3 regions of the Phyllobacterium sp. RCAM01083 genome follow, and region 2 is predicted to be linked to each of the others. Evidence: predicted binding sites of a transcription regulator. Region 2 holds the regulator's gene; each other region holds the start of a gene.
The links. Region 2 encodes PhoB, which activates phosphate uptake and scavenging genes when phosphate is short. Its sites were predicted from a motif close to TGTCATNNANCTGTCAT; they were not measured.

Region 1: a site for PhoB is predicted at 8,737-8,753, ahead of ugpB (sn-glycerol-3-phosphate ABC transporter substrate-binding protein UgpB). Genes of this name have one in related genera too.
Region 3: a site for PhoB is predicted at 4,205-4,221, ahead of ACZ25R_RS00930 (esterase-like activity of phytase family protein). Genes of this name have one in related genera too.

What each region holds. Positions count from the first base shown of each region.
Region 1 covers NZ_JBVFZN010000005.1:384,372-394,471, forward strand. The annotation lists gene ACZ25R_RS08555 (O-acetylhomoserine aminocarboxypropyltransferase/cysteine synthase family protein) at 1-735, shown strand, start outside; gene ACZ25R_RS08560 (methionine ABC transporter ATP-binding protein) at 1,882-2,922, shown strand; gene ACZ25R_RS08565 (methionine ABC transporter permease) at 2,912-3,577, shown strand; gene ACZ25R_RS08570 (MetQ/NlpA family ABC transporter substrate-binding protein) at 3,609-4,391, shown strand; gene ACZ25R_RS08575 (sn-glycerol-3-phosphate import ATP-binding protein UgpC) at 4,450-5,520, opposite strand; gene ugpE (sn-glycerol-3-phosphate ABC transporter permease UgpE) at 5,527-6,375, opposite strand; gene ugpA (sn-glycerol-3-phosphate ABC transporter permease UgpA) at 6,387-7,277, opposite strand; gene ugpB (sn-glycerol-3-phosphate ABC transporter substrate-binding protein UgpB) at 7,343-8,653, opposite strand; gene pncA (bifunctional nicotinamidase/pyrazinamidase) at 8,816-9,415, opposite strand; gene nagA (N-acetylglucosamine-6-phosphate deacetylase) at 9,497-10,100, opposite strand, start outside.
Region 2 covers NZ_JBVFZN010000005.1:3,310,803-3,320,902, forward strand. The annotation lists gene pstC (phosphate ABC transporter permease subunit PstC) at 1-971, shown strand, start outside; gene pstA (phosphate ABC transporter permease PstA) at 968-2,287, shown strand; gene pstB (phosphate ABC transporter ATP-binding protein PstB) at 2,349-3,122, shown strand; gene phoU (phosphate signaling complex protein PhoU) at 3,146-3,871, shown strand; gene phoB (phosphate regulon transcriptional regulator PhoB) at 3,886-4,572, shown strand; gene ACZ25R_RS23150 (vWA domain-containing protein) at 4,573-5,763, opposite strand; gene ACZ25R_RS23155 (AAA family ATPase) at 5,829-6,668, opposite strand; RNA gene ssrS (6S RNA) at 7,215-7,371, shown strand; gene ACZ25R_RS23165 (5-formyltetrahydrofolate cyclo-ligase) at 7,399-8,013, shown strand; gene ACZ25R_RS23170 (TIGR00282 family metallophosphoesterase) at 8,074-8,898, shown strand; gene ACZ25R_RS23175 (biotin transporter BioY) at 8,965-9,546, shown strand; gene ACZ25R_RS23180 (YebC/PmpR family DNA-binding transcriptional regulator) at 9,844-10,100, shown strand, end outside.
Region 3 covers NZ_JBVFZN010000002.1:204,748-214,847, forward strand. The annotation lists gene zwf (glucose-6-phosphate dehydrogenase) at 1-1,467, opposite strand, end outside; gene ACZ25R_RS00920 (hypothetical protein) at 1,636-1,830, opposite strand; gene ACZ25R_RS00925 (SixA phosphatase family protein) at 1,982-2,500, opposite strand; gene ACZ25R_RS00930 (esterase-like activity of phytase family protein) at 2,612-4,045, opposite strand; gene ACZ25R_RS00935 (CYTH and CHAD domain-containing protein) at 4,349-5,956, shown strand; gene ACZ25R_RS00940 (EAL domain-containing protein) at 5,953-7,509, opposite strand; gene ACZ25R_RS00945 (glycosyltransferase family protein) at 7,641-8,771, opposite strand; gene ACZ25R_RS00950 (glycosyltransferase family 4 protein) at 8,768-10,015, opposite strand; gene ACZ25R_RS00955 (glycosyltransferase family protein) at 10,026-10,100, opposite strand, start outside.

The DNA.
Region 1 (10,100 bases), 2.9 Mb from region 2:
CGGCCCCTGCAGCACGGCGCCGCCATTGTCGTCTACTCCACCACCAAATATCTTGGCGGGCACGGCACTTCCATTGGCGGCATCATTGTCGATGGCGGCCAGTTCGACTGGGAGAAATTCCCGGAGCGGCAGCCAGCGCTGAACACACCCGATCCAAGCTATCACGGCGCAGTCTGGACGGAGGCGGTCAAACCCATCGGACCCGTCGCCTATATCATCAAGGCGCGGGTCACGCTTTTGCGCGATCTTGGCGCGGCGCTATCCCCCTTCAATGCGTTCCAGACCATCCAAGGCATCGAGACGCTGTCGCTGCGTCTCGAGCGCCACGTCGAGAATGCGCAGAAGGTTGCCGAGTTCCTGGCCAAGCGGCCGGAGATCGCCAAGGTCATCCATCCATCGCAGCAGAGCGGTCTCGATCGCGAGCGGGCGGAGAAATATCTCTCTGGCAGTTTCGGAGGGCTGGTCGGCTTCGAGCTCAAGGGTGGCCTGCAGGCAGGGCGCAAATTTATCGAAGCGCTCGAACTCTTCTATCACGTGGCCAACATCGGCGATGTCCGCAGCCTCGCCATCCATCCGGCAACGACCACGCATTCCCAGCTCTCGCCGGAAGAACAGCGGGCGAGCGGCGTTTCGGAAGGGTATATCCGGCTCTCGGTCGGCATCGAACATATCGATGATATTCTTGGCGATTTGGAACGCGGCCTGAACGCATCGAAACTTGCACTCGCTGCCTGAAACCTCTGGTTGGTTGGAATTACGGACAGGATATTGTAATGTTCTGGAGTGAGGGATGGGCTTTCACCCACCCCTCGCTTCTAGAGTGTAAATCGAACCCGGACTATCAGCATCCAGCCGGTCCGGGTTCTTTTCACCTCTAGCGTGACGCTAAACGGTAATTTCCGCATAGATCACCTCCAGTTTTGAGAGCAAGGCCATTGCTGTGGTCGGGAGGCCCGTCTTCCCGATGCACCGGCTGGCTCGGTGTATCTGCTTCGCCCTCAAATGGATCGCGTGTAAAACGCCTGTTCAATCCATTGCCCGTTTTCACGCAGCATCGCTAGAAATTCACAGTTGAATCATTTGAGGTAAGCGGTTGTTTTTGATGGGTATTTGGAACTATTGTTGAATGATCCTCGCGTTCTTCCCGAAGAATGGTTCTGGCCATTGACTTATGAAAGCAGAGTTTCCCGATGATCTGGAGCGTAGCCTGAACGCATCGAAACTTGCACTCGCCGCTTGAAACCTCTGGTTGGTTGGAAACATCGATCAAATGTTGTAAGTTCTGGAGTGAGAGGCGGGCTTTCACCCGCCTCTCATGGTCTAGTTCGAGAATTGAATCCGGACTATCAGCTGCCAGCCGGTCCGGGTTCTTTTCACGACTAGTGTGATACTAAACGGCAAATTCCGCATAGATCACCTCCAGTTTCGAGAGCAAGGCCATTGCCGTGGTCGGGAGGCCCGTCTTCCCGATGCACCGGCTGGCGCGGTGTGTCTGCTTCGCTCTCAAATGGATCGCGTGTAAAACGCCTGTTCAATCCATTGCCCGTTTTCACAAAGCATCGCTAGAAATGCAGAGTTGAATCATTTGAGGTAAGCGGTTGTTTCGAATGGGAATTTTCAACTATAGTCGAGTGCGCCTGGCGTGATCTTGACGCATAGTTCCGGCCGCCGGCCGATGAACCCACGATTTCCAGCATCGAAAATGTTCATGCTTGCCCGTAAGCCCTATCGAAAAGTCGACCGGATCGGTATAGACGGTCGCAAACAGACAACAGGGCGGCTGCACAGGCAGCGCAAATGATGATGACGGTTGTAACACGGAAGACGGGAGAAGCGGCGGGAACGGCTGCGGGTGATGGATTGACCGCGGCGGCTGATCCGATGGTGGCGTTTGAAGACGTTTCCAAGCGCTTTGCGGCAGGACGTACCAGTGCGGAAGTGACGGCGCTCGACGGTGTCGATCTGATTGTCCCGCGCGGCTCCGTCACCGGCATTATCGGCCGTTCCGGCGCGGGCAAGTCCACCCTGATCCGCCTGGTCAACGGGCTGGAAAAGCCGACAAGCGGCCGCGTCGTTGTCGACGGGGTGAATATTGCCGAGCTTGATGAAAAGAGGCTGCGCGACCTGCGCCGCTCCATCGGCATGATCTTCCAGCATTTCAATCTGCTTTCGTCGCGCACGGCTTTCGACAATATCGCCCTGCCGCTCGAAATCGCCGGTGTCGACAGACAGACCATCGAAAAGCGGGTGACACCACTGCTCGATCTGGTGGGGCTGTCGGACAAGCGCAATCGCTATCCCTCCGAACTGTCCGGCGGGCAGAAGCAGCGCATCGGCATCGCGCGGGCTCTGGCAACGGAACCAAAACTGCTCCTCTCGGACGAAGCGACATCGGCACTTGATCCTGAAACAACCCGGTCGATTCTTGCCCTGCTCAAGACCATCAACAAGGAGCTTGGCCTCACGGTGCTGCTGATCACCCACGAGATGGAAGTGATCAAGACCATTGCCGATCACGTGGCGGTTATCGATGGCGGACGCATCGTCGAACAGGGCCCGACTTTCGATGTGTTCACCGGTCATACCCATGCGACGACCCGGTCGCTGCTGGGTGGATTGGCAGGGCTGCATCTGCCGGAGTTTTTGACGCGGCAGATGGTCGAGAAGCCGGAGCCGGGCTTGCGGACGATCCTGCGCATCATCTTCAAGGGCGAGAATGCGACGGAGCCCATGCTGGCGCGGCTCGGCAGCGATCTCGGTATCGAGGTCAATATCATGGCCGGTGCGGTCGACGAGATTGCCGGGCGCCCCTTCGGCATGCTGGTTGTTTCCCTGCTCGCCGATGAGGCAAAGATAGTCCAAGCCCGAAGCTTTCTTGCCGATCACGGCCTGTCATCGGAGGTTGTCGGCTATGTCCGCTGATATTTTTGCACTGCTGGTGAAGTCCACCGGCCAGACGCTGTACATGGTCGCCGTGGCGGGCCTGATCGGCTCGTTGTTCGGCATTCCGCTCGGTGTTTTTCTGGCGACCAGCGGCCGCGGCGAGCTTTTTGCTGCGCCTTCGGTCAACAAGGTGCTCGGGCTTGTCGTCAATGCGGCCCGCTCGACGCCCTTCATCATTCTGGTCGTCGCCATCATTCCCTTCACCCGCATCATTGCCGGGACCTCCATCGGAACCACCGCGGCGATCGTACCGCTGACCATTGCAACCATTCCCTTCATTGCGCGGCTGGTTGAATCGGCAATCCGCGAGGTCGACCCGGGGCTGACCGAGGCTGCCCGTGCGATGGGTGCCAGTCCCGCCCAGATCGTGTTCAAGGTTCTGCTGGCCGAAGCGCGTCCCGGCATCACATCGGCCCTGACACTCACCATCGTCAGCCTGATCGGTTATTCCGCCATGGTCGGTGCCGTCGGCGGCGGCGGGCTCGGCGATCTCGGCATTCGCTACGGCTATCAGCGCTTCATGCCGGATGTGATGGCCATCGTGGTTCTGGTGCTGATCGTGCTGGTTCAGCTTGTGCAGAGCGCCGGTGACCGGCTGGCACGGCGGTTCGACAAACGCATCCGCCCCCGCTGAAAACGCGTTTACGTTAAAACAGGAGAGTACAATGTTGAAGAAAATCCTCGTCACCGCTGCGGTGGCGGCAATGCTCAGCGCGACGGGCGCTCTGGCCGAAACGATCAAGATCGGCGTGACGCCGGGCGAACACGCGCAGATCATGGAGAAGGTCAAGGAAATCGCCAAGCCGAAGGGCCTCGACATCGAGATCTTCGAATTTTCCGACTATGTCGTGCCAAACCAGGCGCTGAACGACGGCGAGCTTGATGCCAACTCATTCCAGCACAAGCCTTATCTCGACAACCAGATTGCCGACCGCAAGTTCGATCTCGTTGATGTCGCCAACACAGTGAATTTTCCGATGGGCGTCTATTCGAAGAAGGTGAAGAGCTTCGATGCACTGGCCGATGGCGCGACGATTGCCATTCCGAACGATCCGACCAATGGCGGCCGCGCGCTGCTGATCCTTGCCGACAAGGGCGTGATCAAGCTGAAGGAAGGTTCAGGCCTCAAGGTGACGCTCGCCGATATCACCGAGAACACGAAGAACTTCAAGTTCGTCGAACTGGATGCTGCCCAGCTGCCGCGTTCCATCGACGATGTGGATGCCGCTGCCATCAACACCAATTACGCGCTTGAAGCCGGCCTTGATCCGATGAAGGACCCGATCCTGAAGGAAGGCGAAAAGGCGCCCTACGTCAACCTGATCGCCGTGCGCAAGTCCGACAAGGACAAGCCCTGGGTCAAGACGCTGATCGAATCCTACCATTCCGATCCGGTCAAGCAGTTCATCCTCGACAAGTACAAGGGTGCGGCTGTTCCAGCCTGGTAATCGACACTTTCACTCCCCTTCGCCGATGGGTGGAGGGGAGTGGTTTGCTTTAATGTCTTCAGATGCGCTTGCCGTTGCCGCCGAAAAGATGCAGCTTTTCCTTGGGGATGATCACCCTGAGATGATCGTCAGGCTGTGACACGGAGCGGCCAGCAACCCGCACGACAACCCGCTCACCCCCAATGATGCCATAGACATAGCTTTCCGCGCCGACCGGCTCGACACCGAGCACCTTAAGGTCGAGCAGCAGGCCGCCAATGTGGTTTTCCGTGCCGGTGGCAACCTCCAGATCTTCCGGACGGAACCCGATCACCGCATCCTTGTCGGATACGGCAAGCCCCTCGGCGCCGATCCGCGTGCCGTCCCTCAGGATCAGGCCGGATTCGCCGGCGGTCACCGGAATGAGGTTCATCGGCGGTGCGCCGATGAAGCTGGCGACGAATGTGCTGGCGGGTTTTTCGTAGATATCCAGCGGCGCGCCGATCTGTTCAACCGCACCGGCATTCATCACCACGAGAATATCGGCGAGCGTCATGGCCTCCAGCTGGTCGTGGGTGACATAAACGCTGGTCACGCCGAGCTGGCGCTGCAGGTTCTTGATTTCTACCCGCATCTGGCCGCGCAGCTTGGCGTCAAGGTTGGACAGCGGCTCGTCGAAGAGGAACACTTTCGGGTTGCGCACGATGGCGCGGCCCATGGCGACGCGCTGCCGCTGGCCGCCTGAAAGCTCGCGCGGACGCCGTTCGAGCAGATGTGCCAGCTCCAGCGTTGCCGCTGCTTCACGTACGCGCTTGTCGATCTGGTCCTTCGGCATGCCGCGGTTGCGCAGGCCGTAGGCCATGTTGTCGTAGACCTTCATATGTGGATAGAGCGCATAGTTCTGGAAGACCATGGCGATGTCGCGTTCGGCGGGGCCGAGATCGTTGACAACCTTGTCGTCGATCTTGACCGTGCCGTCGGTAATGGATTCCAGCCCCGCGATCATGCGCAGGAGGGTCGATTTTCCGCAGCCCGACGGGCCGACAAGCACGCACAAGGCGCCGTCCTTGATGTCTATGTCGACGCCTTTGACCGCCTCGACGCCGCCGGCATAGACCTTGCGGACATTGGTGAGTTCAACACTTGCCATATGGGATCATTTCTCCGTTTCGACCAGACCGCGCACGAACCAGCGTTGCATCAGCACAACGACGAGGATCGGGGGGAGGATGGCCAGAATGCAGGTCACCATCACGAGATGCCATTCGGTGTCGGCATCGGCGAAGGAAATCATTTTGCGCAGACCGATGACGATGGTCGTCATGTCATTACGGTTCGTCATCAGCAGCGGCCAGAGATACTGGGTCCAGCCGTAGATAAAGAGGATGACGAACAGCGCTGCGATGTTGGTTTTGGACAGGGGCAGCAGGATGTCCTTGAAGAAGCGCCATGGGCCTGCACCGTCGACGCGCGCCGCTTCCACCAGCTCGCCCGGTATGGTCATGAAGAACTGCCGGAACAGGAGGGTTGCCGTTGCCGATGCCATGAGGGGAACCGTCAGGCCCGTATAGGTATCGATGAGGCCGAGATCGACCATGACCTTGTAGGTCGGCAGGATGCGGACTTCGACCGGCAGCATCAGGGTGATGAAGATCAGCCAGAAGAAGACCATGCGGCCGGGAAAGCGGAAGAAGACGATGGCATAGGCCGACAGGATCGAAATGATGATTTTGCCGACGGCAATCGCCAGCGCCATGATCGTGCTGTTGATGAGCAGGCGGCCGACACTCACGCCGCCGATGCGGCCGATACCGCCGAAAAGCGCCGTCGTGTAGTTTTCCCAGAAATGCCCGCCGGGCAGCAGGGACAGCGGCGGCCGCATGATATCCTGCAGCGACTGGGTTGACGCGATGAAAGCGTAGTAGATCGGGAACGCCACGATCAGGATGCCGACAATCAGGATGATGTGGGCGACGAGACGGCCGATGGGATTGTTCTGGATCATCTCTGCGCTCCTCAGCCGTAATGCACTTTGCGCTCGACATAACGGAACTGGATCGCCGTCAGGCCGATGACGATGACCATCAGGATCACCGATTGCGCCGCGGAGTCGCCAAGGATCAGGTTGACGAAGCCGTCATTGTAAACCTTGTAGACCAGTGTCTCCGTCGCCTTGCCGGGGCCGCCGCCGGTGACGGCATGAATGATGCCGAACGTGTCGAAGAAGGCGTAGACGGTGTTGACGACCAGCAGGAAGAACGTCGTCGGGGCAAGCAGCGGGAAAACGATGGTCCAGAAGCGCTTGGTTTCGCCGGCGCCGTCAATGGCGGCGGCTTCGATCAACGATTTGGGAATGGACTGCAGCCCGGCAACGAAGAACAGGAAATTGTAGCTGATCTGCTTCCACGCGGCGGCGGCAACCACCAGCAGCATGGCCTGGTTGCTGTTGAGCAGCGGGTCCCAATTGTAGCCAGCGGAGCGGATCATATAGGCGAATGTGCCCATCGAGGGATTGAACAGGAACAGCCAGAGCATGCCGGCAATGGCCGGGGCCACGGCGTAGGGCCAGATCATCAGGGTGCGGTAGACACCTTTGCCGCGAATGACCTTGTCGGCCATGACGGCAAACAGCAGCGCGAAGCCCATGGCAATGACTGCCGTGGCGATGGAGAAGATGACCGTGACCTGCAGCGAGTTCAGGTAGTTGGGGTCACTCAGGATGCGCTTGAAATTGCCGAGGCCGACGAACTGTGTCGACAGGCCGAACGGATCCTCGCGCAGCACCGACTGGCGGATGGCCTGGGACGCGGGCCAGTAGAAAAAGACAATCGTGATGGCAAGCTGCGGCGCCAGCAGCAGATATGGCAGGACCTTGTTCGGAAAAGTGACACGCGTTGACGATGCCATGATTGCCCCTCTTGAAAAGAGCCCCGTCCGCAAGACATGCGGACGGGGCGTTCATGAACCGGCTCTTACTGGCCGTTCGCCTGTTTGATGGCTGCATTGCCGCGCTTGACGGCATTGTCGAGCGCCTGCTGGGCGGTCTGCTTGCCGGAGAGCATGTTCTCGAACTCTTCGTTCTCGATATCACGCACCTGCGGCAGGTTCGGCAGGCGGACGCCCTTGGAGTTTTCCGTCGGCGCCTTGCCCATCATCTGCTTGATCGGAATTTCGCGGGCGGGGTTCTTGTCGTAGAAACCGGACTTCTTGGTGTCCTCATAGGCGGCAAGGGTCACCGGCAGATAGCCGGATACCTGGTGCAGGCGGGCCTGGATGTCGGTGCGCGACAGGAAGGTGAAGAAGGCGGCAACGCCCTTGTATTCCGCGTCGGACTTGCCGGCGAACACCCAGAGGCTGGCGCCGCCCGGTGTCGTGTTCTGCGGTGCACCCTTGGCATCGGGGTCATAGGGAAGCTGGCCGGTGCCGTAGTTCATGCCCGACTTGACCACATCGCCCAGGCCGCCGGAGGATTCGGTGAAGATGCCGCATTCGCCCGACAGGAACAGCGGCTTGGCTTCGGATGTGCGCCCGCCGTAACGGAAGGTGCCATCCTTGGCGAGGTCGGCCAGTTCCTGGAAATGTTTGACATAGATCGGCGCGTTGATCTTCAGTTCGACATCGGTTCCGGCAATGCCGTTTTCATTGGTGCCGTAGGAGACATTGTTCCAGGCGGCAAAGTTTTCCGTGTGGATCCATGTCAGCCATGTCGAGGTATAGCCGCATTTGGCAGCGCCGCTGGTCTTGATCTTCTTGGCTGCATCCCAGACTTCCGGCCAGGTTTTTGGCGGGTTGTTTTCATCCAGCCCGGCCTTCTTGAAGATATCCTTGTTGTAGTAAAGGATCGGCGAGGAGCTGTTGTAGGGGAAGGACAGCATCGTGCCGTCCGGCTTGGAATAATAGGCGACGATGCCCGGCAGATAGAGGCTCTTGTCGAACTTTGCGCCGCCCATCGAGAGAATGTCGGCCACCGGTTTGATGGCGCCCTCGGCGCCCATCATGACGCCGGTTCCGGCGTCGAATACCTGCATGATATGCGGGGCCTGCTTGGCACGGAACGCGGCAATGCCGGCGTTCAACGTTTCCGGATAGGTCCCCTTGAACACTGGAACGACCTTGTAGTCGCTCTGGCTTTCGTTGAATTCCTTCGACAGGGTTTCAACAACCTCGTTGTTGGCACCAGTCATGGCGTGCCACCAGCTGATTTCGGTGACGGCAAAGGATGAGGTGGACGATGCGAGGATAAGTCCAAGCGCAAGGCTGAGCGAAGTGCCGCGAAATGTCATGTATGTCTCCCATAATGAGGCGTCGTTAGGAACACGCTTATTGGATGCGCTTATGGGCACTATCCTCATTATGTGACAGAGAAACAACAGTTTTATGACTTTGGTCGAATGTCTGGGTTAACGCCTGTGGAAAAAATGCTCAGCTGTTCACTTTTGTGCCGGTCAGATGAGGGTGACGCCGGCCTTGCGCATATTCGTGACCATGGCGGCCAGTGAGCCGCCCATGTCGATGGCGCGGCAGGCATCGAGCAGCACATCGGCGGTAAAACCGTGCGCCACCGCATCCAGCGCGGAGTAGGCGACGCAATAGTCCGTTGCCAGCCCGACAAAGGTCACATTGGTGATGCCGCGCTCGCGCAGGTAGCCGGCAAGGCCGGTCGGGGTCTTGCGGTCGTTCTCGAAAAACGCCGAGTAGCTGTCGATGTGGGGACGGAAGCCCTTGCGGATGATCAGTTCGGCCTTGGTCCACTGCAGATCCGCATGGAAATCGGCGCCCGGCGTGCCCTGAATGCAATGGTCCGGCCACAGCGTCTGGTCGCCGTAGGGCATTTTCACCGTGTCGAAGGGCGCCTTGCCGGGATGGGAGAAAGCGAAGCTCGAATGGCCGGCCGGGTGCCAGTCCTGCGTCAGGATGACGTGATCGAACCGGATGATCAGTTTGTTGATGATCGGGACGATTTCGCTTCCGCCATCCACGGCCAGTGTACCGCCCGGGCAAAAATCGTTCTGCACATCGATGACGACAAGCGCATCCCCAGCCATTTCATTTCTCCGATTGTCCGGTGGTCCGAATGTCAAATTCGTTCCACTAGGGATGGCAGTATGGACAATCGGAGAAAGTCGTCAACTCGGGTTTCGGGCGTAATGCAGATCGCCGTCGATCCAGACGTGATCGACCTCAAGCGCATCATCGAGATGCACGATATTGGCGACATATCCGGTGCCGATGCGCCCGTAGCGATGATCGATCCGGATGCTCTCGGCGGGATAGAGCGAGGCCATCCGCAGGGCTTCCTCCAGGTCCAGCCCAAGCTCGCGATGGACGAAGCGGACTGCCGAAATCATGTCGAGATCGGCTCCCGCCAACGTGCCGTCTTCGAGCGTCAGGCGGCCGTCATGCCGCCGGATCGTCCGTCCGTTCAGCGTGAAGGTGGTGATATCCGTGCCGATGGTCGACATGGCGTCGGTCACGAGAAAAATCCTGGCCGGACCCTGCTTGGCACGCAGGGCAATCGCCATCGAGGCCTTGCTGACGTGGAAACCGTCGGCAATCAGCCCTGCCGACAGTTCGCCGGTTTCAAGGATGGCGCCGACAACGCCGGGGCTGCGGTTCCCGAGCTGGCTCATGGCATTGAAAAGATGGGTTGCCATGGACGCGCCGGCGTCCTTGGCCGCGACCGCCATTTCATAAGTTGCGCCGCTGTGGCCGATGCTGACGATGACGCCC
Region 2 (10,100 bases):
CCGTTGCCGGTGCGATCTTCGGTCTGTCCGGCGTCAACGTCCGCACGCGGGCCCGAAACAATGTCGAGCGGATCATCCTCTGGGGACTGCTCGCAGCCTCGACCATCGCCATCCTGACGACGGTCGGCATCGTTCTGTCGATGCTGTTCCAGACCATCACCTTCTTCCAGTCCGTAACCCCGTCGAGCTTCTTCTTCGGCACGGTGTGGGATCCGCGCTTCTCCGCAGCCGGCGGCAATGGGGCGCAGGGTCAGTTCGGTCTCATTCCGCTGCTTGCCGGTACGCTCTATATCGCGCTAGTGGCCATGCTGTTTGCCGTGCCGGTCGGCTTGTTCGCCGCCATCTACATGGCCGAATATGCCAGCCGGAACGTGCGCTCGGTGGTCAAGCCGCTGCTTGAAGTGCTGGCGGGCATCCCGACGATCGTCTACGGCTTCTTTGCCCTTGTCACCGTCGGACCGTTCCTGCGCGATATCAGTGCGGCCATATCGGGCGGCTATCCCTTCATCATGGCGCAGAGCGTGCTGACCGCCGGTATCGTGATGGGCGTGATGCTGATCCCTTTCGTTTCCTCCCTGTCGGACGACATCATTACCGCCGTTCCGGGGTCGCTGCGTGACGGCTCGCTCGGGCTTGGATCGACGCGTTCGGAGACGATCCGCCGCGTTGTGCTGCCTGCCGCGTTGCCCGGCATCGTCGGTGCGCTGCTGCTCACCGCATCGCGTGCCATCGGCGAAACCATGATCGTGGTTCTGGCGGCCGGTGTTGCGGCGAATCTGAACATCAATCCGTTCGACGCCATGACGACCATCACTGTCAAGATCGTCAACCAGCTGACAGGCGATCTCGAATTCAATTCACCGCAGACGCTGGTGGCATTCGCCCTTGGCCTCACCCTTTTCTTCATCACGCTGGCGATGAACATTTTCGCGCTTTACATCGTGCGTAAGTACCGGGAGCAGTACGAATGACCGACACAACACTCAATCCTGCTGCAGTTGCTCCGGCAAAGGTCGTCCGGCGCGACATCGGTCTGAAGCGCCGCTATGCCGCCGAGCGCCGGTTCAAGATTTACGGCATCACCGCGATTGCCATCGGCCTGTTCTTCCTCGTTGCGCTGCTCTATTCGGTGATTTCCAACGGCTACACGGCGTTCTGGCAGACGGAGGTCAGCCTCTCGGTCAAGCTCGACGAGAAGGTGATCGACCCCACGAACAAGCGTGCGACCGACCCGACCGTTCTACTGACCGCGAACTATCCGATCCTGGTGCGCAATGCCCTTGCCGAAAAGCTGGGCGTCAGCCTTGACGACAAGCCGGCGATCCGCGAACTGAGCAAGCTCGTCTCCGACGGCTCGCGCAGCCAGCTGCGGGAACTGGTTTCAGGAAATCCGGCACTGATCGGCACGACGCAGAACCTCTGGGTGCTGACCGGCGGCGACATCGACTCGGCCTTCAAGGGCCAGATCGACCTGAGTGTCGACCAGGCAAACCGCAAGGTATCGGACCGCCAGGTTGCCTGGATGAACACGCTGGCCAAGGAAGGCGCCATGGCGCAGCGCTTCAACAGCGGCCTGTTCACCTTCGGCGCATCGAGCCGTCCGGAAACGTCGGGTCTTGGTGTCGCGCTCATCGGCTCGCTCTACATGATGCTGATTGTCCTCTGCCTTTCCCTGCCCATCGGCGTGGCCGCATCGATTTATCTGGAAGAATATGCCAAGAAGAGCCGCCTGACCGATATCATCGAGGTCAACATCAACAATCTGGCCGCGGTGCCGTCCATCGTCTTCGGTCTGCTCGGACTGGCCGTGTTCATCAATTTCTTCGGCCTGCCGCGCTCCGCATCGCTGGTCGGCGGCCTGGTACTGACGCTGATGACGCTGCCGACGATCATCATCGCCACCCGCGCCGCCCTGCGCGCCGTACCGCCATCAATCCGGTCCGCAGCGCTGGGCATCGGCGCCTCGAAGACGCAGATGGTGTTTCACCACGTGCTGCCGCTGGCCGCCCCCGGCATCCTGACCGGCACGATCATCGGCCTTGCCCACGCGCTGGGAGAGACCGCACCGCTGCTGCTGATCGGCATGGTGGCCTTCGTCGCCAACTATCCGGTCACGCCGCTTGATCCGTCCACGGCTCTGCCGGTGCAGATCTACATGTGGGCGAATGAAGCGGAGCGGGCCTTTGTCGAGCGCACATCCGGCGCTATCATCGTGCTGCTTCTGTTTCTTGCAGTCATGAACATTGGAGCCATCATTCTGCGTCGCCGCTTCGAGCGGCGCTGGTAAACGGGAGCGAATTATGAATCTCATGACAGAACGATCTCTCGAAAAAGCGGTAAACGACAAAATGAGTGCACAGGTCAATACGATCAAAATGCAGGGCAAGGATGTCACCGTTCACTACGGTGAAAAGCAGGCCCTGTTCGGTGTCAGCCTCGATGTGCCTGAGAAGATGGTGACGGCGCTGATCGGCCCGTCCGGTTGCGGCAAGTCGACTTTCCTGCGCTCGCTCAACCGCATGAACGACACGATCGAAGGCTGCAAGATCGGCGGCAAGATCACGCTCGATGACGAGGATATCTACAATCCGAAGATCGACGTGGTCGAGCTGCGCGCCCGCGTCGGCATGGTTTTCCAGAAGCCCAATCCGTTCCCGAAGTCCATTTTTGAGAATGTGGCTTATGGCCCGCGCATTCATGGTCTTGCCAAGAACCGGCACGAGCTGGAGGAAATCGTCGAGAAGAGCCTGCGCCGCGCCAGCCTGTTCGACGAAGTGAAGGACCGCCTGCACGAAGCCGGTACCGGCCTTTCCGGTGGCCAGCAGCAGCGCCTGTGCATCGCCCGCGCCATTGCCGTCAGCCCGGAAGTCATCCTGATGGACGAACCCTGCTCGGCGCTCGATCCGATTGCCACGGCAAAGGTCGAGGAACTGATCGACGAACTGCGCCAGAACTACACCATCGTCATCGTCACCCATTCGATGCAGCAGGCGGCCCGCGTTTCGCAGCGCACCGCCATGTTCCATCTCGGAAACCTCGTCGAGGTGGGCGATACGGAAATGATGTTCACCAATCCGACGGAAAAGCGCACGCAGGACTACATCACCGGACGCTTCGGCTAATCACGGGAAACAGGGATAAGAATATGACCGAGTCGCAGCATACCGTCCGTTCCTATGACGACGAACTGAAGTTCCTGACGCACAAGATCGCCGAAATGGGCGGCCATGCCGAACGCATGGTCGAACAGGCCGTCACCGCCATGGTGAACTCCGACAACGCGCTGGCCCAGCGCGTCATTTCGGACGATCTCATCCTCGATGCCGGACAGCGCGAGATCGACGAAAAGGCCATCACCATCATCGGCAAGCGCCAGCCCATGGCGATCGATCTGCGTGAGATCATCGGCGCCATCCGCATTTCCTCCGACCTCGAACGGGTCGGCGACCTCGGCAAGAACATCGCCAAGCGCGTTGTCGCCGTCACCGATACGCGTCAGACGCTGTCGGTCTATCGCGGCCTGCAGACCATCGCGGAACTCGCCCTGACGCAGCTCAAGGACGTGCTCGACGCCTATGCGACACGCTCCGTGCAGCAGGTCAACATCGTGCGCGAGCGCGATGATGAAATCGATGCGCTGTACACATCGCTGTTCCGCGAACTCCTGACCTACATGATGGAAGACCCGCGCAACATCTCCGCCTGCACGCACCTTCTCTTCTGCGCCAAGAATATCGAGCGCATCGGAGACCATGCGACGAACATTGCTGAAACGGTCTACTACATCGTGACGGGTGCCCAGCTTCCGGCCGAACGGCCCAAGGAAGACCAGACCCACAGCATCATCGTCGATGAAGCCAGACAGCCTTAATTAGGATTCCAGCAATGGCGATCGCTCCCAAAATCACTGTTGTCGAAGACGAGGAAGCGCTCAGCGTCCTTCTCCGGTACAATCTTGAAGCCGAAGGCTATGTCGTCGAGACAATCGCACGCGGTGACGAGGCGGAAATTGCGCTGCGTGAAAAAGTGCCGGATCTGCTCATTCTCGACTGGATGCTGCCGGGCCTTTCCGGCATCGAACTCTGCCGCCGTCTGCGGGCGCGGCGCGAGACCGAAATCCTGCCGATCATCATGCTGACGGCGCGCGGCGAAGAGAGCGAGCGGGTGCGCGGCCTTGCCACCGGCGCCGATGACTACATGGTCAAGCCGTTCTCGACCCCGGAACTGCTTGCCCGCATCAAGGCCATGCTGCGCCGGGTCAATCCGAGCCTGCTGTCGCATGTGCTCAGCTTCGGCGATCTGAAGCTCGATCGCGAGCAGCACCGCGTGTTCCGCAAGGAACGCGAGTTGAAGCTCGGGCCGACCGAATTCCGCCTGCTGGAATTCCTGATGCAGTCCCCCGGCCGGGTGTTCTCGCGCGGCCAGCTCCTGGACAATGTCTGGGGCGCCGACATCTATGTGGACGACCGTACCGTCGACGTGCACGTCGGCCGGCTGCGCAAGGCCATCAATATCGGCCGCTCGATCGATCCTATCCGCACCGTGCGTGGTGCGGGGTACTCGTTCGGCTAATCAGTGCCGGCGCGAGAGTTCGCGCGTCGCCCCCTCGATGCCCGCCAGGGTCATGGGATACATGCGATGCGCGAAAATCTTGCGGATCATCGCCGTCGAGGTGGTGTAGTCCCAATATTGTTCCTTTGACGGATTGAGCCACGCGGCGTTCTTCCAGTGGTCGAGCACCCGGCCGAGCCAGACCGCGCCCGCCTCCTGGTTCCAGTGCTCGACCGATCCGCCCGCATGGGAAACCTCGTAGGGCGCCATGGCGGCATCCCCGACGAAGATGACCTTGTAGTCCGGTCCGTATTTATGGATGAGATCGAGCGTCGGTATGCGTTCCGCATGGCGGCGGCGGTTGTCCTTCCACACACCCTCGTAGAGGCAGTTGTGGAAGTAGAAATACTCCATGTGCTTGAACTCCGAGCGGACGGCGGAGAACAGTTCCTCGGCGATCCGGATATGCTCGTCCATGGAGCCGCCCACATCGAAGAACATCAGCAGCTTGACATGATTGCGCCGTTCGGGCCGCGTCTGCACGTCGAGATAGCCGTGTTCGGCGGTTGACCTGATGGTGCCCGACAGGTCGAGCTCGTCATCGGCGCCTTCGCGCACCCAGCGGCGCAGCCGTTTCAGAGCAACCTTGATGTTGCGGGTGCCCAGCTCGACGCTGTCGTCAAAATTCCTGAATTCACGCTTGTCCCACACCTTGACCGCGCGGCGATGGCGGCCCTCGTCCTGGCCGATGCGCACGCCTTCGGGATTGTAGCCATAGGCGCCGAAGGGCGAGGTTCCGGCCGTGCCGATCCACTTGGAGCCGCCCTGATGCCGGCCCTTCTGCTCCTCAAGCCGCTGGCGCAGGGTTTCCATCAGCTTGTCGAAACCGCCCAGCGCCTCGATCAGCTTTTTCTCTTCTTCCGTGAGGTGCTTTTCGGCGAGCCGGCGCAACCATTCCTCGGGCAGATTGGCAATGTCGACGCCGCTCTCGCCGCCGAGCAGTTCCAGCCCCTTGAACACGTGGCCGAAGACCTGATCGAAGCGGTCGAGATGGCGCTCGTCCTTCACCAGGGCGGAACGGGCGAGATAGTAGAACCCTTCGACATCATAGGTCACCAGCCCCGCATCCAGCCCCTCAAGCAGCGTCAGATATTCCCGCAGCGATACGGGAATCTTGGCGGCCTTGAGCTCGAGGAAGAAGGGGAGGAACATTGTGGGACCCTTTTACTGCATACGATGAACGATGCCGGTTCTCTCGATGGGGCGGATGGCGAGCGTCATCCCTGCCTCCTTGCCATGAAGGCCAGCCGCTCGAACAGGTGTACGTCCTGCTCGTTCTTCAGCAGGGCGCCGTGCAGTTTCGGCAAGGCGTTCTTCGGGTCGGCGCGCAAATCTTCCGGGGCGATGTCGTCGGCAACCAGCAGCCGGATCCAGTCCAGCGCTTCCGATGTGGACGGCTTCTTCTTCAGGCCGGGCACATCGCGGATCTCGTAGAACTGGGTGAGGGCGGCGCGCACGAGGTTCTGCTTGATGCCGGGATAGTGCACCTCGACGATCCGGGTCAGCGTATCGACATCCGGGAAGCGGATATAGTGGAAGAAGCAGCGGCGCAGAAAGGCGTCCGGCAGTTCCTTCTCGTTGTTGGAGGTGATGATGACGATCGGCCGGTGTACGGCGCGGATCGTTTCGCCGGTTTCGTAGACGTGAAACTCGTTGCGGTCGAGCTCCTGCAGGAGATCGTTCGGGAACTCGATATCCGCCTTGTCGATCTCGTCGATCAGCAGCACGACTTTCCTGTCGGTCGTGAAGGCATGCCACAGCTTGCCGGGTTTGATGTAATTGGCGATGTCGTTGAATTTCGCATCGCCGAGCTGCGAATCGCGCAGGCGGCTGACGGCATCATATTCGTAGAGGCCCTGCTGCGCCTTGGTGGTGGATTTGACGTTCCATTCGACCAGTTCCAGATCGAGCGCCGCCGCGATCTGCCGGGCAAGCTCGGTCTTGCCGGTGCCGGGTTCGCCCTTGACCAGCAGCGGCCGTTCAAGCGCAATCGCCGCATTGACCGCCACCATCAGATCCTTGTCGGCCACATAGGCCGCTGTTCCTTCAAACCGCATCGCATTCCCTTTCGTGATCGACAAAGATTAAGGGGCGTGCCGGAGGAGGGCAAGAGCCGTCCGGGAATGCGGCGATATGGTTTTCCCGTTGCCACGCCCGCAATTGCGTCTGGCTGTTGAAAGGTGGGAAAGACGGGCGGTCCCTGGAACGCGGGTCTTGGGGTATGTGGTATGCAATGCTTGCGATCCTGGGGACCACCCGCCCCGGCGTTTTCAGGTTTTTGCCCAATGCGCATCCATTGAGTGAAACCTCCCCGGCCGCACAGGTTCCTCCCTGTGAAGCCGAAGCGCCGATCCTTTCCCGACTTTCGAAGGTTTCCGGAAGCATTCCCGCCGGAAAGGACACGAGAAGGATAAGCGAGGTTGGGAGAACGTGGATAAGTTGATGTGGTTTTTTGTGATGGAGGTCTTTCACCCCCTCTGTCCGGCAGCCCAGAGGGGTGTGTCCCACACCTCCACAATGATTATGCGACAAAGATTGTGCGGGGAGGGAAAATCGTTTGCCGCGCACTGGTGCAATGCCTGCATCCGTCCTATATTCGGATCGGCGCTCTGCGCTTCTCGACAGGAGAGACATATTCCCCGGGGCCTTAATGATCCCTTAGGGAGCTGTCCCTGAGGAGGCCCGTGGGCTTCTTCACACGGCACCCACCTACTTTGTAGGTTCCCGGGATCGACTTCTCCATCGGTTGTGTGGACGCCACTTTTGTTTCATCCCGAGCCGGTTTGCGTGCCGGCGCCCCATGAAATCAAGCCCGTGCAGCACCACTCCCCCATCAAAGAGCTGAAGAAGAAACTGCGCCTGGAGGCCCTTGGCCGCCGCGATGCGCTGACGACGGAATTCCGCATCGAAGCCTCGATGCGCATTGCGGATTTCGGTCTGGCGGCGCTTGCCGTCGATGCGGGCACCATTGTTTCGGGCTTCTGGCCGATCCGCTCGGAGGTGGATCTGCGCCCGCTGCTGTTCGGCCTGCGCGAGCGCGGTGCACGGCTTTGCCTGCCTGCCATTATCGACAAGCAGACGATCCTTTTCCGCGAACTGGTGCGCGGCGCGCCGATGATCGATACGGGCTTCGGCACGGCGGGGCCGCCGCACGACGCTGCCGTGCTCGATCCATCCTTCATGCTGGTGCCGCTGGCGGCCTTCGATGTCAGGGGGCACCGCATCGGCTATGGGGCGGGCTACTATGACCGGGCCATCGCGCATCTGCAGATCAAGGGCGTGAACCCGCGCCTGATCGGCGTGGCGTTTGACTGCCAGCAGGTTGAAACCGTACCCGATGAGCCGCATGATGTGCCGCTGGAGGCGATCCTGACGGAAAGCGGGTTGCGCCGCTTCGGCTAGACGGATAAATCGATCATTTCAGGCCCCGGCAAGGACCGGGCTCTCTTTCAGGATGTGCGCGTGAGATTACTGTTTCTTGGGGATATGGTGGGGCGTTCGGGCCGGACGGCGGTCTATGAGCAATTGCCGGGACTGATATCCGACCTGAAGCTCGATTTCGTCATCGTCAACGGCGAGAACGCGGCGGGCGGCTTCGGCATCACCGAGGAAATCTTTCACGACACGATCAATGCCGGGGCCGATGTGGTCACGACAGGCAATCACGTCTGGGACCAGCGGGAAGCACTGGTGTTCGCCTCGCGCGAACAGCGGTTCCTGCGCCCGGCGAATTTCCCGCTTGGCACGGCCGGCAAGGGCTCTGGTGTGTTTCTCGCCAAGAACGGCGCGCGCGTGCTTGTGTCCAACATCATGGGCCGCGTGTTCATGCATCCGGATCTGCATGACCCGTTCACCATCGGCGAGGAGATTCTCGCCGCCTGTCCGCTCGGCGAACAGGCCGATGCCGTGGTGTTCGACTTCCATGCGGAAGCCACCAGCGAAAAGCAGTGTTTTGGCCATTTCGTCGACGGCCGCGCCAGCCTCGTCGTCGGCACGCACACCCATGTGCCGACCGCCGATGCGCAGATCCTCAATGGCGGAACGGCCTATATGTCCGATGCCGGCATGTGCGGCGATTACGATTCATCGCTCGGCATGGACAAGGAAGAACCGCTGAACCGCTTTCTGTCGAAGGTGCCGAAGGGCCGGTTTGAAGCCGCCAGCGGCAAGGCGACGATCTGCGGTGTCGGCGTCGATATTTCCGACCGCACCGGACTTGCCGAAAGGATTTCTCCCCTGCGCATTGGCCCGCGGCTGGAAGAAACCATTCCCGCCTTCTGGAAATAGCTCGATACAACCCGGCGCAACCAATCACGCCCGATTCTGCAACACCCGTTTGAGGATAGACCTTCCATGACCCAGACTGCATTTCCCACCGCTTTCGTCCCGCTGAGGCTGGCGGACCGCTCCATTGCCTTCAAGGCTCTGGCCGTTCTGATCGGCACGGCCTTCCTTGCCGTCAGCTCGTGGATCGAAGTGCCGATGTTTCCCGTGCCCGTCACCATGCAGACATTTGCCGTGACGATGGTCGGCGCGCTTTACGGCTGGCGTCTGGGCGGCCTGACCGTGCTTGCCTGGCTGGGTGAAGCAATGATCGGCATGCCGGTTCTGGCCGGCGGCGCCGGCGGGTTCCTCTATTTCGCCGGACCGACTGCCGGTTACCTCGCGGCTTTCCCGGTCGTTGCCGCCGCCGTCGGCTTCCTGGCGGAACGCGGCCTGACGCGCAACCCGTTCGTATCGGCTGCGGTTATGCTGTTCGGCAACCTGCTTTGCCTCGCCCTCGGCGCCTCCTGGCTGGCACATCTCTTCGGTTTCGAAGCGGCCTGGGCTTCCGGCGTTGCGCCGTTCCTGATCGGCGCCGTGCTGAAGTCGGCCCTGGCTGCGGCTGCGATCGAAATGCTCCGCCGTTCGGGCATCGCAGCGCGCCTGTTTTGACCATCCGCCAGCGTGCACATCACCTTCTGTGCACGCTGATCTCTATCGGCAAAGGCCATACACCGGCCTTTGCCGGCAATGACGATAAAATCGTCGCGCCGCTGTTTCCAAAGCCGGCTATGGCGATACACGGCTGCAACTTCCCCCATTGTGATCGCGCGGGTGCTGGACGAGACGCCGGTTTTTACCTATAAGGGCGCCATTCCAGACGCCTGTTTCCGCCTGAACAGCCTGCAGACTTGGTTCGCAGGCTTCCGAGGGAAACGGCAGAACCATATCTAAGCACGCAGGGGTGCCATGGCAGGCCATTCACAGTTTAAAAACATCATGCACCGCAAAGGGCGTCAGGACGCCGTTCGGTCGAAGATTTTCTCCAAGCTCGGACGCGAAATCACCGTGGCCGCCAAACAGGGTCTGCCGGACCCGGCGATGAACCCGCGTCTGCGTCTTGCGGTGCAGAACGCGCGCGCCCAGTCGATGCCGAAGGACAACATCGAACGCGCCATCAAGAAGGCCGCGGGCGGCGACGCCGACAATTACGAAGAAGTGCGCTA
Region 3 (10,100 bases), on a different contig from region 2:
GCGCTCGATCAGTACATCGGCGCATTGTGGCCCCATGCTGCCCGCCGGATAGGGATCAGGGCGTTCTGCCGATGTCGCCCACAGATCGAGAAAGGGTTGCACGGCCGCCCATCCCGCTTCGATGCTGTCGGCGCGCTGAAACAGGGTCTGGTCGCCGACGAACAGATCGTAGAGCAGGGATTCGTAGCCGGTCAGTTTGCCGATATCAAAGAAATCCGCATAGTTGAAATCGAGGGACACCGGGACCGTCTCGACGGAAAGACCGGGCGACTTGATCGATATTTCGATGTGCAGGCCCTCGTCCGGCTGCACCTGGATGATCAGCCGGTTCGGTGTCAGGCGGCGCTGCGGCCCCATCCCCTTGAACTGGGCGAAGGGAACCTGGCGGAAGGTGACGACGATCTCGGTATCGCGGGCCGTCATGGCCTTGCCGGTGCGCAGATAGAAGGGGATACCCGCCCAGCGCCATGTATCGACAAAAAGCTTCAGGGCAACGTAGGTCTCCGTTGCGCTGTCGCGCGCCACATCCGGGATATCCGCATAGTTCGGTATGGTTTTGCCGCCGGAAACCCCTGTTGTATAGGTGCCGCGCGCCGAGTTCTGCTCGGCTTCTTCGCCGGAGTAGATCCGCAGAGCTTTCAGGACCTTGCCCTTCTCGTCGCGGATTGCCTCGGCGTCAAAGCTGTTCGGCGGCTCCATGGCAACCATGGCAAGAAGCTGAAACAGATGGTTAGGCACCATGTCCCTGAGCGCGCCCGTTGCGTCGTAGAATTTGCCGCGGGTGCCGACATCGACGAGTTCGGCCGCGGTGATCTGGACGTGATCGATGAAATTGTTGCTCCACAGGGATTCGATCATCATGTTGGCAAACCGCGCCGTCATGATGTTCTGCACGGTTTCCTTGCCGAGGAAGTGGTCGACGCGATAGACCTGCGTTTCCGGCACGCGGTTCAATATCCTGGCATTGAGCGCCTTGGCCGAGGCGAGGTCGGTTCCGAACGGCTTTTCGATCACAAGGCGGCGGAAGGCACCACCCGTTTCTTTCAGCAGGTCGTGATCGGCGAGCTTGTCGACGATATCGCCGAAGAACAGCGGCGGCACGGCAAGGTAATAGGCGGCGTTCCGCCCGGCCTGCGCTCCGAGCTGGCCGGCAATCTCGGCATAGATGGCATCCTGCGTGAAGTCGCCCTGCCGATAGAAGATGCGCGAGCGCAGTCCCTGCCATGTCTCGGCGCTGTAGTTGGCCTTGATGTTGGACGTCGTGAGAAAATCCTCAAGCTTGGCGCGCAGCATTTCGTCATCGCCGGGTTCAATGCCGATGCCAAGGATCTGCAGGCTGTCGCTCACGAGACCGCTCTGCGTCATGTTGAGGACGGTGGGAACGAGCAGCCGCCGCGTCAGATCGCCCGTTGCACCGAAGATGACCAGAGTGACGGGCGGAGCGGGCGCGATGGTCGGTTCAGTCACGGGAGCTCCTTTGGTTCAACACTGGGCACATGGTGGGTAGCGTGTGAGGGTCTTGGCCGGTTCGTTCCGAGAATGAACGGAATAACGCGCGGCGTGGCAAGCATTATCTTGCTGGCTTGCCACGATTTCATCCGCCAGGGGAAGCTGTTTCGTGATGCGCGCAGAGGCCTATTTGACCTTGCCGAATTTGATGGGCTTGCCGTCAGGGTCCGAAAGCGCCGTCTTGATCGCATTGAGGAATGCTTCGGGATTGTCGATGGAAATGTTGACGCTCTTGGCTTCCTTGAACGGGTTGAGGCCCGAAAGCTTGAGGTTGGCGGTTTCCTCTTCGTACCTGATTTCCTGAAGTTCTCTAAGGCGCATCCTGACGTCCAATCGCGGTTTGCAGTGAATGGTCCTGTCACATATTCGAAAAATGATTGTCATAATCAACAGCTGAAAGTTGAAATGACCGCCTCAGTGCAGCTATTTTGGCGCATGAACGCCCGTGGAATCGGGGTTTGGGCGAATGGCCTCACCCGTGGCCGATTGTCCTCGGTGTCACAAACCGTTCCAGTTCCCCGGATTGATCGGCAAGATCGGACCAGCGCCTGGTGGTGAAATCGATGACGGCTAGTCCCGCCGTGGGGTATTTCTGCCGGAGGCGGGTGAGATCGGCCTCCCGTCCCCTACCGGCAAGCCGGAGGGCTGCATCGTGCAACCCCGGATTATGGCCGACAACCAGCAATGTCCCGATCCCCGGCTCCACCGCCCTGACGACATCCAGAATCACCCGCGCGGGCGCCTCGTAGATCCGCGGCTCCGCCCGCCAGCGTATACCGTCTCCGATGACGGGACGCAGCAGTTCCCATGTCTCCAGTGTCCGCCGTGCCGTAGAGATAAGGGCGAGATCCGGTATGAGCCATTCTCCGGTCATGTATCGGGCCATCAGGGGGCCGGCCCGGCGGCCGCGTTCGGCAAGCGGGCGGTCGTGGTCGTCAACACCATCAGGCCAGTCCGATTTGGCGTGGCGAAGCAGGAGAAGTCGCAGCATCTGTTTTGCTCCATGGGCACTCAGCTCACCCGATCATACAACATGAACGGGAATGCATGGAGGCTGGTATCATCGGAGAGGGCAATCCTCTCCGATGACAAGTCGAACGGATTACTTATGCAGTCCGGGAATGGTGACCTGAAACACCTGGAACATGGTGTCGACATCGGCACCGCCCTCGGCCTTGTAGCTCGCGCCGACCTGAAAGCCGTCCTGGGTCAGGAAGTCATTGTCGTTGCCGACGAAAAGGAAATAGTCGTCCGGCAGCTTGGGATCGAGGACGCTGACAAGTGCCATGGCTTCCCATTTTTCCGACAGGTTGTTGCGGTCATTGGGCGCACCGTTGTGCAGGCCGAAGCGCGACAGGTTCGCATTGTCATTGATATCAATGAAGGGGGTCAGTGTTGCCGGTGTAACAGAGGGGTCGACAATGCCCTTGGGTGCAACGGCCTTGTCGGCATCGAAGGCACTTCCGGCGATATCGGTGGCCGCCGAGGTGTCGACGACGGCGATGTTGCGGTAGAGCGACGTGTCGCCGTCAAGGCCATAACCATTGCCGCTGTCGCGTGCCAGCATCAGGAATGCCTTGTCGGACAAAGCCACGATCTCGCTCTGCGCTGCTACAGCCTTCTTGCCCTTGGCATTGGTGAAGACGGGAAGCGGCACGACATATTCATGCACCAGCTTCAGATGGGCCGGATCGGCCGCGTCATAGACGAGGGCGCGGGTGTTCTGGCGGGTCGAACTGGAATCGCCGCCATCCTGCCGGGCGGCCGACTGGAGAACGGCGATCAGGAACTTGCCGTCGGGCGTCAGTGCCATGCCTTCCAGGCCCTGATTGTTCTGGCGGCCGGTATCGGGATCCTTCGGATCGGGTGCCTGTGCGCCGGGCCCCGGATTGTTGGATGAGAAATTCGCCTTGCCATGGCGCATGGGAACCAGCGCTGCCGGAGGCTGGGTTGCCGACATCATGCGGCCCTCGGCGGAAAAGCGGTAAATATTCGGTCCATACTCGTCGCTGATGAACATCGTGCCATCGGCGAGGCGGACGATTGCCTCGTTGTCCAGGGATATCTTGCCATTGACGGCCTGCGGCAGCATGGGAAAATCCCCGGCAGCGGCGCGAACATCGGACTGCGGGTCGAGGCCGGTTGTGTCGGCGCCCTTGTCATCCACCAGCAGCAACGTGTCGGTGAGTGCGGCCTCGACGCCGCTCTGCTGCTTGTCGGCGGACGGTGTTGCGCCGGGCGCCACCGGCGTGAACCGGATCGACAGCATGTTGAGGCGAGGGCGGTAGTCGGTTGTGCCCGCCACATTGTAACCGCGGTCGGGCAGGAGCAGCATCGTGCCCTTGTAGCTGTCGCCATCGCGGCTCCACTCGGCCGGGTTCATCGCCATGCCCGAGCCGGAACCGAAGGTTTCGCCGAATTTGTCGCGCTGATTGGCCGGAATCCGTCCAACGCCGACCAGCCCCTTATTGACGAGCGTTGCACCGCTGATCGCAACCGAATTATCGGCAAAGGCTGCGGCCGGAAGTATGGCCATGGAGGTTGCAAGCAAACGCAACAGAATTGACGGCAGATGGCGCATGGAAAAATCCTTTGACAAGACAGTGTGGCGGGTGGTCTCGGGGTCGATCTTGGGAAGAGACCATCCCCCGGAATCGTGCAAGGAGACCTTTCCGGTAGGGTCTAGAACCGGAATGTAATACGCGCATGACAGCGGCGACGGCCCTGGGCCCCACTGGCCATCAGCCGGGCAACCCGGCTCAACAATATTTGCGCTACCAAGACGGCGCACACGCGATAGTATAGTCCGTGCAACGGGATGATCGACGGGAGCGGACGGATGGCTGGAGTTTCGGTTCACGGAACGGAGGACGGTGCGGGCGCCGGGACTGCTGCCGTTCCGCCGCGTACCCCTGTCGAGATCGAGCTGAAGCTGCGGGCACCCGTGGGCATGCTCGACGAAATTCGCGCCTCCGCAACGGTTCAGCAGGCCGCCCGCAACAAGGGCTTGATCCGGCGGCTTGATGCCACCTATTACGACACCTCCGATCATCGGTTGTTTGCGGCGGGATTGTCGCTGCGTGTCCGGCGTGAGGGCCGTCAACATGTGCAGACGGTCAAGCGGGCAGCGGATCACGGTTCTTTGCAACGCAATGAGTGGGAGACGGTGGTGAGCGGCATGGCGCCCGACCTTGCTCTGCTGCCGCTTGCCGACATCGGCGCGCCTTTGGACGGAATGACGGTGGATGAGTTGGCACCGGTTTTTGCGACCAGGGTCCGGCGGCATCTGCTGATGCTCGACCATCAGGACGCCCGGATCGAACTTGCGCTCGATGACGGCGTCATTGAATTCGGCGCGTCGCGTGTGCCGCTGTCGGAAGTCGAACTTGAGCTGAAGCAGGGGAAAGTCGCGGCGCTCTATCAGTTCGGTCTCAATCTGATGGATGTTGCACCGCTTTGCCTGGAAACGCAGAGCAAATCGGCGCGGGGCTATGCGCTGGCGCTTGGCGATGAACCATCGGCCGTCAAGGCGGCACCGTCCGGCTTCGTCAGGTCTGATACGGTCGATGAGGCGATTGCCAAGCTTCTGACCAATTGCCAGCAGCAGATCGTGGCCAATCTTTGCGCCAGTCAAACCGGACAGGAGCCAGAAGGCGTCCACCAGTTGCGTGTCGCGCTCCGGCGATTGCGCGTGGCGCTGCATTTTCTCTGCCGCGAGTTGCAGGCACCGTCGCTGGAGAGCCTCAGCACCGAGGCAAAACTGTTCGGGCAGGCGCTGGGTCCCGCCCGAAACTGGGACGTTTTCCTGCATTCGACCCTGACGGAGATTGAGGAAGCCGCTCTGCCGCACGTCAATATATCCGCCTTCCGTGCGGCATGCATGTCCTCCCACGATCAGGCCTACCAGGCCGTCCGGCGTATCATCGGCGATCCCAGGACCAACCGGTTCCTGTTGTCCCTGGGGCTGGTGATCGAACAGAGGAGCTGGCGCAACGATATTGCCAGCGAGGATTTGCGCATCCTGACCGAGCCGCTGGGGCAGTTTGCGGCGCGGGTGCTGGACCGGATAGAACGGCAGGTCCGCAGGCGGGGGCACGGCTTTCGCCACCTGCATGCCGATGCGCGCCATCGGCTGCGCCTTGGCCTGAAGCGCTTGCGCTATGCCGCGGAGTTTTTTCTGCCGCTCTATTCCAGCCGGCCGGTGACCGCAAAATACCTGAAGCGCCTGTCGCGGCTGCAGGATCTTCTGGGTGAGGCGAACGACATCAAGAGCGCGCATGAGCTCATGGATACGCTCGACCATGATTCCCTTGGCGCGGAGGCTAACCGGGCCGTGGGGGCCATCATCGGCTGGCAGGGGCACCGCCAGGCGGCGGGTGGCAAACAGCTGATCGGCAGATGGCGGGCGTTCAAGGACACCGCGCCGTTCTGGGCACCGCGGCCCTAGAATTTTTCCTGCACCAGTTCCTGCAGCGCGGCGGCACTGACCGGCCTGCCGTAAAACCATCCCTGACCGTCGATCGGCGTTTGCAGCCCGGCGAAGTAGTCCCGCTGCGTGGCTGTCTCGATGCCTTCGACAACGATTCCGAGGTTGAGGACACGGGCCATATCGATGATCTGCGGGACAATCGAGACCGTCACCGAGCCGGTTCCGATCGTCTGGGTGAATGATTTATCGATCTTGATGCCATCGACATTGAGGTTGCCGAGATAGGCCAGGCTGGAATAGCCGGTGCCGAAATCATCGATGTAGATTCGGTGGCCGCGCGCGCGAAGTGTCCGGATGGCGCCAACCGCAGCAGCGGCATTGGCCGTTGATCGCTCGGTAATTTCAAGGCCGAGCTGTTCGCTTCCGACATTGGCCTGCCGCAGGCGCTGTTCCAGCGCCGAAGCAAATGCCGGATCGACAAGGTCGGCAGCGGATATGTTGACGTTGATGCGGAAGGTTCGGTCCGCTTGCAGGAAGGCATTCATATCGGCCAGAACGCGGTCGAGGACATAGAGCGTGATGCGTTTGATCAGCCCTTCGTCTTCGGCTACCGGAATGAAGATGTCCGGCGAGATGGTGTCCTTGCCATCCGTCCAGCGCACCAGTGCCTCGGCACTGCGCGGCGTGTTCGTCCCGATATCGAAAATCGGCTGGTACACGACGGTAAGACGCCGCTTGTCGAGGGCCTGGGCCAGCCTGGCACCGAGCGAAAGGCGCTTGCGCTGCAGAAGGAGGATGATCAGGGCGAGCGCGCCGCCCAGAGTGCCGCCAAGCCCGGTGATGCTGGCCTCGATGGGGAACGCGTCCTCCTCCAGGTCCTTGACATGGGCCTGCAGGGAAACGCATGCCCGTTCGCCGCAGAGATTGCGAAAGACGATATCGCCATCCCGCCCGGCACCCTCCGGCAGCTTTTCACGCCGCTTTCCCGCATTCAGCCCGCCGAACATCGCGACGGGGTTTTGCGCGCCGGGCGGCTTGAACAGGATGCCGAAACTATAGTTCGGGTCGGTCATGGCGTCGAAAGCGGTGGGGTCGAGCACGACGTTCGCATTCCCCCTGCCGATGATGGGCGCCGTGGTGTTGGAAATGGCCAGGGGCGTATTGGCGTAGACAAGCGTGCCGTCAGCCGTTGCCAGATCCGGCTTGGCGAGTGGGGTGGGCTTGGCTGAACCGAAGACGGCGGAACAATGAAATGCGCCATCCCGCACGCGTCCGATGTCCTTCAGATACTTCGTATCGAAAAGTGCATCGCGCAGGTGGTTGATCTCATCGTTCGAACAGAATGGAAAACCGGTTTCATTTGCCATGGACAGGATCGTATCCGCCTCGGCGAAAACGAAGTCGGCACGTTTCAGCAGCTGGTTCGACAGGGACAGCATGTGCCCGCGGTCGCTGCGGATGATGACAAGCCTGCCGATCCACGATCCGGCGAGGCTTCCCAGCACAATGAGGGCGATGGCCAGAGTAATTTGCGGCACAATCCGCCATTTAAAGGATCGTATTACTGGCATTCGCGTGATCTCATCCACACTATATTTGGGCGACTGTATCGCAGGCGGGATAACAAGTGGTAATGAACCAGAAATTCTCCGCTCGGATTTCGGATGTATCAAACGCTACTGTTGCCGGGAGCCCGACTGCGCTACAGCATGTCCCGCAGCAGCTTTGCAGTGTGTGCCGCTCCGTTCAGGTCGAGACGATGGCTGCCCGGTTTGGGCTGTGCGAGCGACGCCTCGATGGTCTCGCCGAGCTGGCGCCCGGTCAAGCCGTTTTCAGGCAGGGCCACGGCCAGCCCAAGCGCCGCGAGGCGGTTTGCCCGCACTGTCTGTTCTGTTTCGCCGCCCGCGGTGAATGGCACGAGGATCGAACGGCATTGCGCGCGCAGCACATCGCAGACCGTATTGTACCCGGCTTGCGAAATGGAAAGCGCCGCGCCGCGCAGCAGGGAAGGGAAGTCCTTGCGGAAACGCACCACACTGACATTGTCGGGCACGGCGTGTGAGAGTGCCGCAAAATCGGCTTCCGGCAGATTGGGCCCGGTTATCAGACACCAGCGACAATGAACGCTCGAGGTCCTCGCCGCTTCGAGGGCCGCGCGGATCAGATCAAGGCCAACGGCGCCGCCGCCGGCGGAAACGACGATGTTGAAGTTTTCCGCCGGGAGCGCGGCAACAGGCGCAGCCACGAGGCCGGTATAGATGATCTTGCCGGCAATCTCGGCGGCCAGCGGAAATGTCTCGGGCAGGGTGACGAAATCTGGGTCGCCATGGACGAGCACATGATCGAAATGCGCCTTGATCAGCGCAACGGTTTCCTCGTCCCGTCCGGGTTTGGACCGTTCCTGCAATATGTCCCGCACGGAGGTCAGGAGTTTGGGCCGGGGGGAGGTGGCTGCTATGGCGTCGAGCAGCGGCAGCAGTTCGAAGCGCATTTGCCTGCGGCCAAAGGGAAAGGCCTCGATGATGACGATATCGGGCCGGACGGCATGAAATGTCTCGAGCAGCAGATCCCGGCGGCGGTGGAGAAAGTCCTCGTCAACCGGATTGCCGTGCTCGTCGGCCAAGCCGGAAAAACCGGCATTGCTGGCGACAACGGCGGGCAGGGCCACGGATTTGACGTCGGGGCCCGGAAATCCCGGAACAGGCAATCCGCCGGTGATGACCGTCACATCGAATGCATCGCGGGCCAGCGCTGCGGCAATGCGGCTGACGCGGGCAAGGTGGCCGATGCCGAGAAGATGCTGGACATAGAAGAGCACACGGGGAGCGGTCATTCCGTCCTTTGCCATTCGGTTTCAAACAGGTTGGTCAATTGCCGGATACTGGAGTTATGGTCGAAGTGCTCGCGCACGCGCGCTTCGGCCGCCCGGCCGAGGCGGTGGCGCAGGTCCGGCGCGCGGATTGCTTCCTCCAGCGCCCGGGCCAGGGATGCCGGATCTTCCGGCGGCACGACAAAACCGTTTTCCCGGTCAGTCAGCAGTTCCGGAACGCCGGAAATATTGGTGGAGATGCAGACAAGATTCTGGCTTGAGGCTTCCACGAGAACATTGGGCAGGCCGTCGCGGTCACCGTCCGCCGCAATCCGGCAAGCCAGAGCGAAAATATCGGCGCGGCGATAATGCTCCAGCACCTCTTCCTGTGCGAGCGCGCCCTTCCAGGTGATGCGATCGGCAATGCCAAGTTTCTGCGCCAGCGGTTTGAGCCTGGCCAACTGGTCGCCGCCCCCGATATGGACGAACGTCCAGTTGAGATCGCCGGGCAAGGCCGCCAGCGCGCGCATGAGGACGTCATAGCCCTTCTTTTCCACCGCACGTCCGACGCTCAGAATCTGTACCGGGTCTGCCGGGCTCGAACCGTTGCGGCTGGATCGCGCCCCGGTGAAATGGCCGAACCGCGCCAGATCGAGACCGTGATAGCTCAGATGCACCTGTTCCCGGCGATCGGTCAGCCCACGCATGTGTTCATAGCCGCTGCGGGTGCAGGTGACGCTCCAGCGGGCCTCCGCCAGCTTCTCCGACAATTCCCAGTCCGGCGACGTCCAGATATCCTTGGCGTGGGCCGAGCAGGTCCACGGCACGCCGGTCATGATGCTGGCATAGGCGGTCACCGAGGCGGGCGTGTGGATGAAGTGCGCATGCAGCCATTCCCCGGCATCGGGCCATTCATGGGCCAGCACAAGCGCCTGGCCCAGGCGGCGGAACCGGTTGCGGGTGACATCGCGGCGCAGATCGTTCCAGAAGCGCCGCAGCAGGGGTTTGAAGCCCGGCTTCGACCAGCCCGCAAACAGTGCCCGCAGCACCCGCAGCGGCTCCTCGTGCAGATATTCCGGCAGATAGACGACCCGCGCCCTGATCTCGTCATGGATGGGATGGCGCTTCTTGTCCGTTGGCTTGCGCATCGAAATGAGCGTCAGGTCGAAACCGGCGCGTTCCAGCCCGAGCAATTCCTGGGCGATAAAGGTTTCCGACAGGCGCGGATAACCCTTCAGCACCACCAGTGTTTTACGGCGTATGGGCAAAATCGGCTCTTTACTCGGCAACGGCCAAAGGTTGTTCTTGCTGACGCTCATCCAGCCAATCGCCGACAATCGTCGAGATATGGAC